3 regions of the Streptomyces sp. x-80 genome follow, and region 1 is predicted to be linked to each of the others. Evidence: riboswitches for the same ligand, from Rfam matches in the RefSeq annotation. Region 1 holds a riboswitch; each other region holds the start of a gene.
What was found. A riboswitch is a leader RNA that binds a small molecule or an ion and turns the genes downstream of it on or off. The one in region 1 is predicted to bind cobalamin.
Positions count from the first base shown of each region.

Region 2: linked by a shared signal. The riboswitch ahead of ACLJWH_RS00835 (CoA-acylating methylmalonate-semialdehyde dehydrogenase) and the one ahead of ACLJWH_RS09100 (ribonucleoside-diphosphate reductase subunit alpha) in region 1 are both predicted to bind cobalamin.
Region 3: linked by a shared signal. The riboswitch ahead of ACLJWH_RS36910 (cobalamin biosynthesis protein) and the one ahead of ACLJWH_RS09100 (ribonucleoside-diphosphate reductase subunit alpha) in region 1 are both predicted to bind cobalamin.

Region 1 is NZ_JAJPWM010000004.1:220,818-224,082, forward strand. Features, by position in the region: gene mctP (monocarboxylate uptake permease MctP) at 1-661, shown strand, start outside; gene ACLJWH_RS09095 (Uma2 family endonuclease) at 755-1,348, opposite strand; cobalamin riboswitch at 1,465-1,624, shown strand; gene ACLJWH_RS09100 (ribonucleoside-diphosphate reductase subunit alpha) at 1,786-3,265, shown strand, end outside.
Region 2 is NZ_JAJPWM010000001.1:221,332-224,596, forward strand. Features, by position in the region: gene ACLJWH_RS00830 (acyl-CoA dehydrogenase family protein) at 1-27, opposite strand, end outside; gene ACLJWH_RS00835 (CoA-acylating methylmalonate-semialdehyde dehydrogenase) at 33-1,556, opposite strand; cobalamin riboswitch at 1,822-2,020, opposite strand; gene ACLJWH_RS00840 (short-chain fatty acyl-CoA regulator family protein) at 2,172-3,265, opposite strand, start outside.
Region 3 is NZ_JAJPWM010000027.1:51,242-54,506, reverse strand. Features, by position in the region: gene ACLJWH_RS36915 (cobyric acid synthase) at 1-324, opposite strand, end outside; gene ACLJWH_RS36910 (cobalamin biosynthesis protein) at 335-1,384, opposite strand; cobalamin riboswitch at 1,514-1,670, opposite strand; gene ACLJWH_RS36905 (hypothetical protein) at 1,874-2,719, shown strand; gene ACLJWH_RS36900 (hypothetical protein) at 2,698-2,934, opposite strand; gene ACLJWH_RS36895 (anion permease) at 2,960-3,265, opposite strand, start outside.

The DNA.
Region 1 (3,265 bases):
CATCCCGCAGCTGTTCGCGGACATGTTCCCGAGCTGGTTCGCCGGCGTCGCGTTCGCGGCCATCGGCATCGGCGCGCTGGTGCCCGCGGCCATCATGTCGATCGCCGCCGCCAATCTCTTCACCCGTAACGTCTACAAGGACTTCCTCAAGCCCGACGCCACGGCGGCGCAGGAGCACAAGGTCGCCAAACTGGTCTCCCTGCTGGTGAAGGTGGGCGCGCTGATCTTCGTCCTGACCATGGACAAGACCGTGGCGATCAACTTCCAGCTGCTGGGCGGCATCTGGATCCTCCAGACCATGCCGGCGCTGGTCGGCGGCCTGTTCACCCGCTGGTTCCACCGCTGGGCGCTGCTGGCCGGCTGGGCGGCCGGCATGCTCTACGGCACCCTCGCGGCGTACGGCGTGGCCAGCCCCACCCAGGCGCACTTCGGCGGCTCCAGCAAGGAGATCCCCGGTATCGGCCAGATCGGCTACATCGGCCTCACCGCGTTCGTGCTGAACGTCCTGGTGACGGTCGTGCTGACGGTCGTCCTGCGGGCCCTGAAGGCCCCGGACGGCGTCGACGAGACCAGCCCCGCCGACTACACCGCGGACGTCGGCGACAAGGGCGTCACCCCCGATCTGCCCCCGGCCACGGTGAGTTCCCCGGCCGGGCACTGAGCCGGCGGCTCGCACGCGGTCAACGGGCCGTCGCGTCCCCTCGGGGCGCGGCGGCCCGTCGGTGTGCCGGGGCGCGGCGCGCCATGCGCGCGCTCAGCCCACCCAGTCCTTGAGCGCCTCGGTTTCGAGCATGATGCCCACCGGGTCCGGCAGGCGGAGCGCCCTGCCGAACGGGACGGTGTGCACGTCCTCGTAGCGGCTACCGTCGGGCTCGCTGTAAAGAGTCACCTGACAGGCTTGACGGTCGATCAGCAGGTACAACGGGATACCGGTCTCCGCGTACGCGCGGGGCTTCTCCACCCGGTCGTGCTGGTCGGTGCCGGAGTCGGAGTCGCAGGAGGCGACCTCGACCACCATCAGCACCGGGTCGGGATCGGCCCATTCGCCCTGGCCGACGAACGCCTCGCTGGACGCGAGCGAGCCGTCCGGGCGGGCACGGCCGCCGCGGTGCGCCTGCACCCTGAGTCCCTGGCCCGGGTGGAGCCACAGCTCAGGGCGTGAGCGGAGGCAGCGCCGCGTCAGCCACTCGACGATCCGCCCGTGGTCCCCGTCCGGCAGGGATCTGCTCCGGATCCGCCCGTCGACGAACTCCAGCCGCGCGCCTTCCTCTCGGCGGGCGAGTATCCGGGCGGCCTCTTCGAAGTGCTCGGTGAGCGTGATGTGCGGCCGGTCGGTGAGCGCGGCCATGGGGCCTTCTCCTCGCTGTCAGACGTAGCAAGAAACCTGAAATCAACCATAGCGGCGAGCACTGACAGATACCGCTCCATCACTGACGACTCACTACATGTGGGGGTGCGCGCGAGGGGCCACCCCCACATGTATGCTCGTCCTCGCTGTCGCCGCAGGGAAATCCGGTGGGAATCCGGAACTGTCCCGCAACGGTGTATGAGCGCGCATATATGGCCATTCGGCCCCTTCGCGCGCCCGTGAGTCCGAGGACCTGCCGACGGTACGTCCGCGCCGCCGTCGGTGCGGGCGTTGATACGTCCGGGCCTCGCGGGTTGGGCCGGTGGACGCCGCGCGGTGTGCCCGCGCACCCCGAACCGTACCGGGGTGCCGCACGCCCGCGTGCGCCCGTCGCGCCCCGCCCCTCCTGGCCCCCGCCGAGTGAGGGAGAGCACCACGTGACCATCGCGCCAACGGAGCCCGCGTCAGACGCCGAGGTCGGACAGCCCGCGGTGACCACGCTCGGCGTCCCCGCCGGCCGCACCGGAGCGGGCGAGGACGGTCCGGGGGTCGCCCTGCTGCGCACCCTGACCGAGCTGACCGAGGACCTGACCGCGACCGACCCCGGCAAGGTGGCCGCCGCCGCGCTGCGCGGCCGGCACCCCGGCTCCGACGAGGCCGAGCTGCGGTCACTGGCCATCGACGCGGCGGCCGGACTGATCGGCGACGAGCCGCAGTACTCCAAGCTCGCCGCGCGCCTGCTCACCCTCGCCATCGCGGAGGAGGCCGCGGGCCAGGGCGCCGTCTCCTTCTCCGCCTCGGTCGACACCGGCCACCGCGAGGGCCTGATCGCCGACGCGACCGCCGCGTTCGTGCGGACCCACGCGGCCCGCTTGGACGCGCTGGTCGACGCGGCCCTGGCCGACGGCGCCGACGACCGGTTCGGCTACTTCGGGCTGCGCACCCTGCACTCCCGCTATCTCCTGCGCCACCCCACCACCCGGCAGGTCATCGAGACCCCCCAGCACTTCCTGCTGCGGGTGGCCTGCGGTCTCGCGGAGAACGACTCCGTGGCCGCGCTGGACGATGTCGCCGAGCTGTACCGCCTCACCAGCTCGCTCTCCTACCTCCCCTCCTCCCCCACCCTCTTCAACTCCGGCACCCGCCACCCGCAGATGTCCTCCTGCTATCTGCTGGACTCGCCGCTGGACGAGCTCGACTCGATCTACGACCGCTACCACCAGGTCGCCCGGCTCTCCAAGCACGCCGGCGGTATCGGCCTCTCGTACTCCCGGATCCGCGCCCGCGGGTCGCTGATCCGCGGCACCAACGGGCACTCCAACGGCATCGTGCCGTTCCTGCGCACCCTGGACGCCTCGGTGGCCGCGGTGAACCAGGGCGGCCGGCGCAAGGGTGCCGCCTGTGTCTACCTGGAGACCTGGCACGCCGACATCGAGGAGTTCCTGGAGCTGCGCGACAACACCGGTGAGGAGGCCCGCCGTACGCACAACCTGAACATCGCGCACTGGATCCCGGACGAGTTCATGCGCCGGGTCGAGGCGGACGCCGACTGGTCGCTGTTCTCGCCGTCCGACGTGCCGGAGCTGGTGGACCTGTGGGGCGACGAGTTCGACGCCGCGTACCGCAGGGCCGAGGCCGAGGGCAAGGCGCTCAAGCAGATCCCCGCCCGGCTGCTGTACTCCCGCATGATGCGCACCCTGGCGCAGACCGGCAACGGCTGGATGACGTTCAAGGACGCCGCCAACCGCACCGCCAACCAGACCGCCGAGCCCGGCAAGGTCGTCCACTCGTCCAACCTGTGCACCGAGATCCTGGAGGTGACGGACGACGGGGAGACGGCCGTCTGCAACCTGGGCTCCGTGAACCTGGCGGCCCACCTGGGCGAGGACGGTGAGATGGACTGGGCGCGGCTGGACG
Region 2 (3,265 bases), on a different contig from region 1:
GTCCTCGGTGAGCATCGTGGTGGTCATCGCGCTCACCCCATGGTGGGGAGGGTGAAGCTCGCGCCTTCCTTGGTGCCCGAGGGCCAGCGCGAGGTGACGGTCTTGGTACGGGTGTAGAAGCGGATGGCGTCGGGGCCGTGCTGGTTGAGGTCACCGAAGCCGGACCGCTTCCAGCCGCCGAAGGTGTGGTACGCGACGGGCACCGGGATCGGCACGTTCACACCGACCATGCCCGTGTTCACCCGGCGGGTGAAGTCGCGCGCGGTGTCGCCGTCCCGGGTGAAGATGGCCACGCCGTTGCCGTACGGATGCTCGCTGGGCAGCCGCAGCGCCTCCTCGTAATCCGCCGCGCGTACGACCGACACGACAGGGCCGAAGATCTCCTCCTGGTAGATCCGCATGGCCGGGGTGACCCGGTCGAAGAGGGACGCGCCGGCGAAGAATCCGCTCTCGTGCCCGGCGAGGCGGAAGTCCCGCCCGTCGACGACGAGTTCGGCACCCTCCTCGACCCCGAGATCCACATACGAACGGACCCGCTCCAGGGCGTCGCGGCTCACCAGGGGCCCGAAGTCCGCCTCGGGGTCGTCACTGCGGCCGATGCGCAGCGCGCCGATCCTCTCCTTGAGGCGCGCCACCAGGGCGTCGGCGGTGCGCTCGCCGACCGGCACGGCGACGGAGATGGCCATGCACCGCTCGCCGGCCGAGCCGTAGCCCGCGCCGATCAGCGCGTCCACCGCCTGGTCGAGGTCGGCGTCCGGCATCACGATCATGTGGTTCTTGGCGCCGCCGAAACACTGGGCGCGCTTGCCGTGCGCGGCGGCGGTGGCGTAGATGTGCGCGGCGATCGGCGTGGAGCCCACGAAGCCGAGCGCGCCGACCCGCGGGTCTTCGAGGAGGGTGTCGACCGCCTCCTTGCCACCGTTCACGACGTTCAGGACGCCCGGTGGCAGCCCCGCCTCCAGGAACAGCTCGGCGAGGCGGAGCGGCACGGACGGGTCGCGCTCGGACGGCTTGAGGAGGAAGGAGTTGCCGCAGGCGATCGCCGGTGCGGCCTTCCACAGCGGGATCATGGCCGGGAAGTTGAACGGGGTGATGCCGGCGACGACACCGATCGGGCTGCGCAGGGAGTGCACGTCGATGCCGGTCCCCGCGTTGTCGGTGAAATCTCCCTTCAGCAGGTGCGGAATGCCCGCGGCGAACTCGACGACCTCCAGGCCGCGTTGCAGGTCACCGTGGGCGTCCGCCACCGTCTTGCCGTGCTCGGCGGAGAGCAGTCGCGCCAGGGAGTCCCGCTCGGCCTCGACGAGCTGGAGGAAACGGAGCAGCACACGCGCGCGGCGCTGGGGATTCCACTCGCCCCACCCGCGCTGTGCCTCGGCGGCGTCGGCGATCGCCGCCTCGGTCTCCGCCCGGTCGGCGAGCGGGACACGGGCCTGCACTTCGCCGGTATTGGGGTCGTACACATCGCCGAACGCCCCCGACGTCCCCGGGGTGTGCTTTCCGCCGATGAAATGGGTCAACTCACGTGCGACTGCGCGGACATGTTCACGGGCCATGGGTACCTGCTCTCGTCAGGTGAGGTCCGAGGACGGCCACACGGCACGGAACGCGCGCGGCTGAGCGCGCGGACCTGCGGTGCGGGAGAACGGCATGGAGGGCGGCGAGCCGACCGGGTCAGGTGCGTACGGCAGGGTGGCCGCTCAGCAGGGGAGTCCCGGGGCTCGGCGGCCCTCAGGCGGGAGCTGTCGGTGCTCGCCGGGCCGGATCACCAGAATCGTGGATACACACCGGTGCCATGCGTGTCTGCTCCATCCTCGTGGACAACACGGAACATCCCGCGGCAGGTATCCTGACTCCCGGATCAGCACACGCTCCCCGGCCTTCCCGACGGACTTCTCCGTCAGTGGCCTGTCCAGCTCGAAGAGCGTATTCCCCGGTCACAGTGGCGGGACCGCGCCGGAATCACACCGGCTTCCCTGCACCGCGGGCCTTCGCCCCGACCATATAGTTGGACGTCCTAGTAAGTCCACCCCCGGCCTGCCGCCCCTGATGGTGCACCGCCAACTGACCTCGCGGTATGGGGTTCGGGGGCGGAGACCTGACCGAGCCGGCGGCCCGCGTCCGGCGCACGCACCCCGTTCCCCGCCAGGCCCGGTCGCCGCCCGAGCGGCTCAGCTGTCCGCGATCACCGGATAGGGCACATGCGTACGCCGGTCCGGGTCGACGGCCAGCCGTCCGCCGGCCGGGGGCCGGGCCCGCTGGGCGCAGTCCCGGCGTTCACAGATGCGGCAGCCCAGCCCGATCGGCGTCGCGGAGCCCGGATCGTCCAGGGCGATGCCCGCCGCGTACACCAGGCGCTGGGCGTGCCGGAGTTCGCAGCCCAGCGCGACGGCGAACTCGGCGCGCGGCGCCCGGTGTCCGAAGCCGCCCCGGGTGACGGTGCGGGCCACCCAGAAGTACCGCTTGCCGTCGGGCATTTCGGCGACCTGCGTGAGGATGCGGCCGGGGGCCGAGAACGCCTCGTACACCGTCCAGAGCGGACAGGTGCCGCCGAGCCGGGAGAAGTGGAAGTCGGTGGCGGACTGCCGCTTGGAGATGTTGCCGGCCCGGTCGGCGCGCAGGAAGGAGAAGGGCACGCCGCGGTGGCCGGTGCGCTGGAGGGTGGAGAGCCGGTGGCACACGGTCTCGAAGCCGACACCGAAACGGGCCTGGAGCAGTTCGATGTCGTAACGCAGTTCCTCGGCGGCCCGGTGGAAGGCGGTGTACGGCATGAGCAGGGCGCCGGCGAAGTAGTTGGCCAGCCCGATCCGGGCCAGCCCCGCCGACCGGGACGAGCCGAGTGCGCTGCCCGCCACCAGGGCGTCCAGCAGCGCGGCATGTTCCAGGAGGGCGAGCTGGGTGGCGAGCTGGAAGGCGCGCTGCCCCTCGCTGAGCCACGGTGACAGCAGGAGCAGCCCGCTGCCGGCGTCGAAGTGCCGGGCGTCGGCCGACCGTTCGGGATCGGCCTGGACCACCTTGACGCGATACCGGACGGCGAGCAGGTCCACGAGCGCGTCGGCCGCCCGCCCCGCCGGACCGAGACCCAGGCTCGCGGCGGTCCGCTCGGCCGCGGCGTCCAGATCACCGAAGTGGTTGTGGTGGGCGTAGAAGAAATCCCGTACCTCGTCGTGGGGCTCGATGGGCAGCAGGGCCGCGGTGTCCTCCGGAGCGGCGAGCGCGACGACCCGTTCGGCGGCGTCCCGGTAGCGCTGATGCAGCGCGACGA
Region 3 (3,265 bases), on a different contig from region 1:
GCCGACCGGCTTGCCCAGCAGCACGACCTGGCTGCTGCGGTCGCTGCCCGGTTTGAGCAGCACCGGGTTCATCAGCGCGGACGGCTCGACCCGGGCCGCCGCGGCCTGCATCGCCTGGGCCCGCCCGATCTCCGCGCCCTCGCGCGTCACGAACGAGTTCAGCGACATGTTCTGCGCCTTGAACGGCGCCACCCGCACACCCTGCCGCACCAGCCAGCGGCAGATACCCGCCGTGACCACGCTCTTGCCCGCGTCGGATGTCGTGCCGGCCACCAGCAGGCCGCCGCCGACGGTCCCGCCGGACGCCTTGAACCGCCCGTTCACCGGGACCTCCTCATCTGCCGGGCCGCCGGCCCGTCGTGAACCTCGTGCTGTCCGCCGCGCCCGCCGCCCGCCGCGCCGCCGCCGACCGGGCCGCGCCGACCGCGAACCGGCCCGCGACCGTCACCGCCAGCGCCAGCGCACTCACCCGGCGGGAGAGCCGGACCGCCCGCTCGATATCGGGCACCCCGGCCTGCCGCGCCCCGCCGTTGAGCACCGGCCGGTGCTCGACCCGCCCGCCGTACGTCAGCGTGCCGCCCAGCCGCACCCCCAGCGCACCCGCGAACGACGCCTCCACCGGGCCCGCGTTGGGGCTCGGGTGCGCGCCGCCGTCGGCCCGCCAGGCCCGCAGCGCACCGCGCCGGCCGGGGCCCGCGAGCACCGTCAGCGCCGCGGTCAGCCGGGCGCCCGGCCACCCCGCCACATCGTCGAGCCGGGCCGCGGCCCAGCCGAACCGCCGGTAGCGCGGCGACTTGTGACCGACCATCGCGTCCAGTGTGTTCACCGCCCGGAACGCCACCAGGCCCGGTACGCCGCCCACCGCACCCCACACCAGGGCGCCCACCACCGCGTCCGAGGTGTTCTCCGCGACCGACTCCACCACCGCGCGCGCCATCTGCGGCCCGTCCAGCGCCTGCGGATCGCGCCCGCACAGATGCGGCAGCCGCTCCCGCGCCGCGGTCAGCTCGCCGGCCGCCAGCGCACCGCCGACGGCCCGCGCCTCCCGGCCCAGCGAGGTGCCGCCCAGCACCGCCCAGACGGCCGCCGCGGTGAGCGCGGTCCCCGCGGCCGTACGCGCGGGGCGGGGGAGGGCACCGGGGCGGGGCGCCGGACCCCGTACCGCGCGCTGGAGGAGCGCGGCGCCGGCGGCCGCGCCGCCCGCGCACAGCACCGTATGGACCGCGCCGTACCCCCGGTGGTCGCGCCAGAGCCCGCGCTCGGCGGCGGCCGCGGCCCGGCCGAACGCGGCCACCGGATGGCCGCGCCGGGGGTCCGCCGCGATCAGGTCGCCGAGAAAGCCGAGGGCCGCGCCGCACGCGTACGTGACGTGTTCGCCGCGCATCGGATCAGACCGCCGTCACGCCTCGAAGGGAGCGTGCCACGGCACGGAGTGGGGGGCTCGAACGGCGGCCGGGCATGGCGGTATGTCCTCACTCAGGGTCCGCGCCCTGGTTCGACGTGACGGCGACCAGAGTCTCCTGGCTCCCCGGATCAACGCTTCCCCCGGCCTTCCCGCCCGTGCCGCACGCGACCTGACGGACGGGGCGAGGCGGGCCGTGACCTTCTGTGGAGGAACGCTCCCCGGTGACAGTGGCGGGACCGCGCCGGATTCGCACCGGACTTCCTCTGCTGTCGCCGAATGGCTCCGGCAGTCCACCACGCCCCGGCATTACCGTCAACTCACCCTTGACCTGCGGCGCTGCCCGCCGACCGGCACTGTGGCGCAGACCACAGGGTGCCCGGCGGGGCGTCGGACGGTTGCCCTGGACCTGATCCCGCGTCACTGTCCGGTGCACGGTGGGCGACGACGCCGCCGGAAGGGGGCCGGGGGATGCCGGAGAGCGCCAACGGCGGCGACCCGGAGGCGGCCGGCTTCACCAGGGGCGAGCAGGTCGGCGCGCTCCAGCAGGGCGTCGCCGACGTCAAGGACCGGCTGGACCCGATCATGCCGCACGAGGTCACGGCCATGGACGAGACGGAGAGCCGCCGCTGGTTCGCCGACGGCCGCGCCCTGTTCATGCGCAACCGGCCGGTCGAGTACGCCTCGGTCGCCGGGGAGCTCAAGGCCGGCGTCCGGTTCGACGTCGCCGAGCTGCCGGGCCGGCCCACCGACGGCAGACGGATGTCCGTCCTCGGCGGCCAGAACCTCGCGATCTCCGCCGACAGCACCCGGCCGAACGGCGCCCGTGCCCTGATCGAGGGCGCTGACCGGTCCGGCCGCCGAACGCTGCCTGCCGGAGCGGGAGTTCGCCGCGACCCGCGACCCGCGACCCGCGACCCGCGACTCGGCGTACCGGGAGGCGGGGAAGGCGCCCGTCCGCCCGCCGGCACCCGGGGCCGCCGACCGCGGCGAGGCCGGTGCGACGCGGCAGCCGGCCGGCCGGGAGCCGCCCTGCACCCGGATGCTGTACGCGGCGCGGCGGGCGGCCGAACCGCGCCCGCGCAGCGCCCACCACCAGACCTTCAGCAAGGTCGTACAGGTCCGGGTCTCCGAGTACCTGGGCAGCCGGGGCGGCACGGCCATCGCGGACGCGCCGGCCAGAGAACCAGAGAACCGGAGAAACGGACGAGGCGCTCGGCGGCCGCGGCTGATGCCGCCGGCCGCCGAGCGCCTCGCCGGGGTACCGGATCCGGGGCGCGCCGGCCCCGGGCGGGTCAGGTGGCGACGATCAGATAGATGCCGTACGCCACGGCCGCCGCGCACAGCGCGAAGGCGGCCACCGCCGCGGTCCGCGCGCCCGCGCCGGGTCCGTCGGCCACCGCCGTCTCGCCCTCCTGGCGCGGCCTGCGGGACGTACCGACGATGCCGACGGTGAACAGGCCCACGATGCCGACCGTCACCACGAGGCTGACGCCGAAGACCTGGCCGAGAGCTGCCCATTCGATGTTCATGGCTGACTTCCTTGACTGAGGGCCGCTAGTGGCCGGCGGTCGCGGCCCCGGCGCGCGGGGCGGCCACCTGGACGGGCGGGCCGGCCTGCGCGACGGTGGCCGCGGGGGCCACCGGACCTGCCGGGGGAGGGGAGACGGTCTGCAACGCGGTGGTGACGACGCCCGCCGGCTCCGCGGGAGCGACCTCGTTGACGTTGGTGTGGTCGACCGGCTTGCGCCGGGAGGCGGCCCAGATCGCACCGCAGACGGCGAGCGCCAGGACCGCGACCGTCGCCACGCCCCAGTCGCCCTGGTCGGCCAGGAACGCGGCGCCCGCCGCGACGAGACCGGC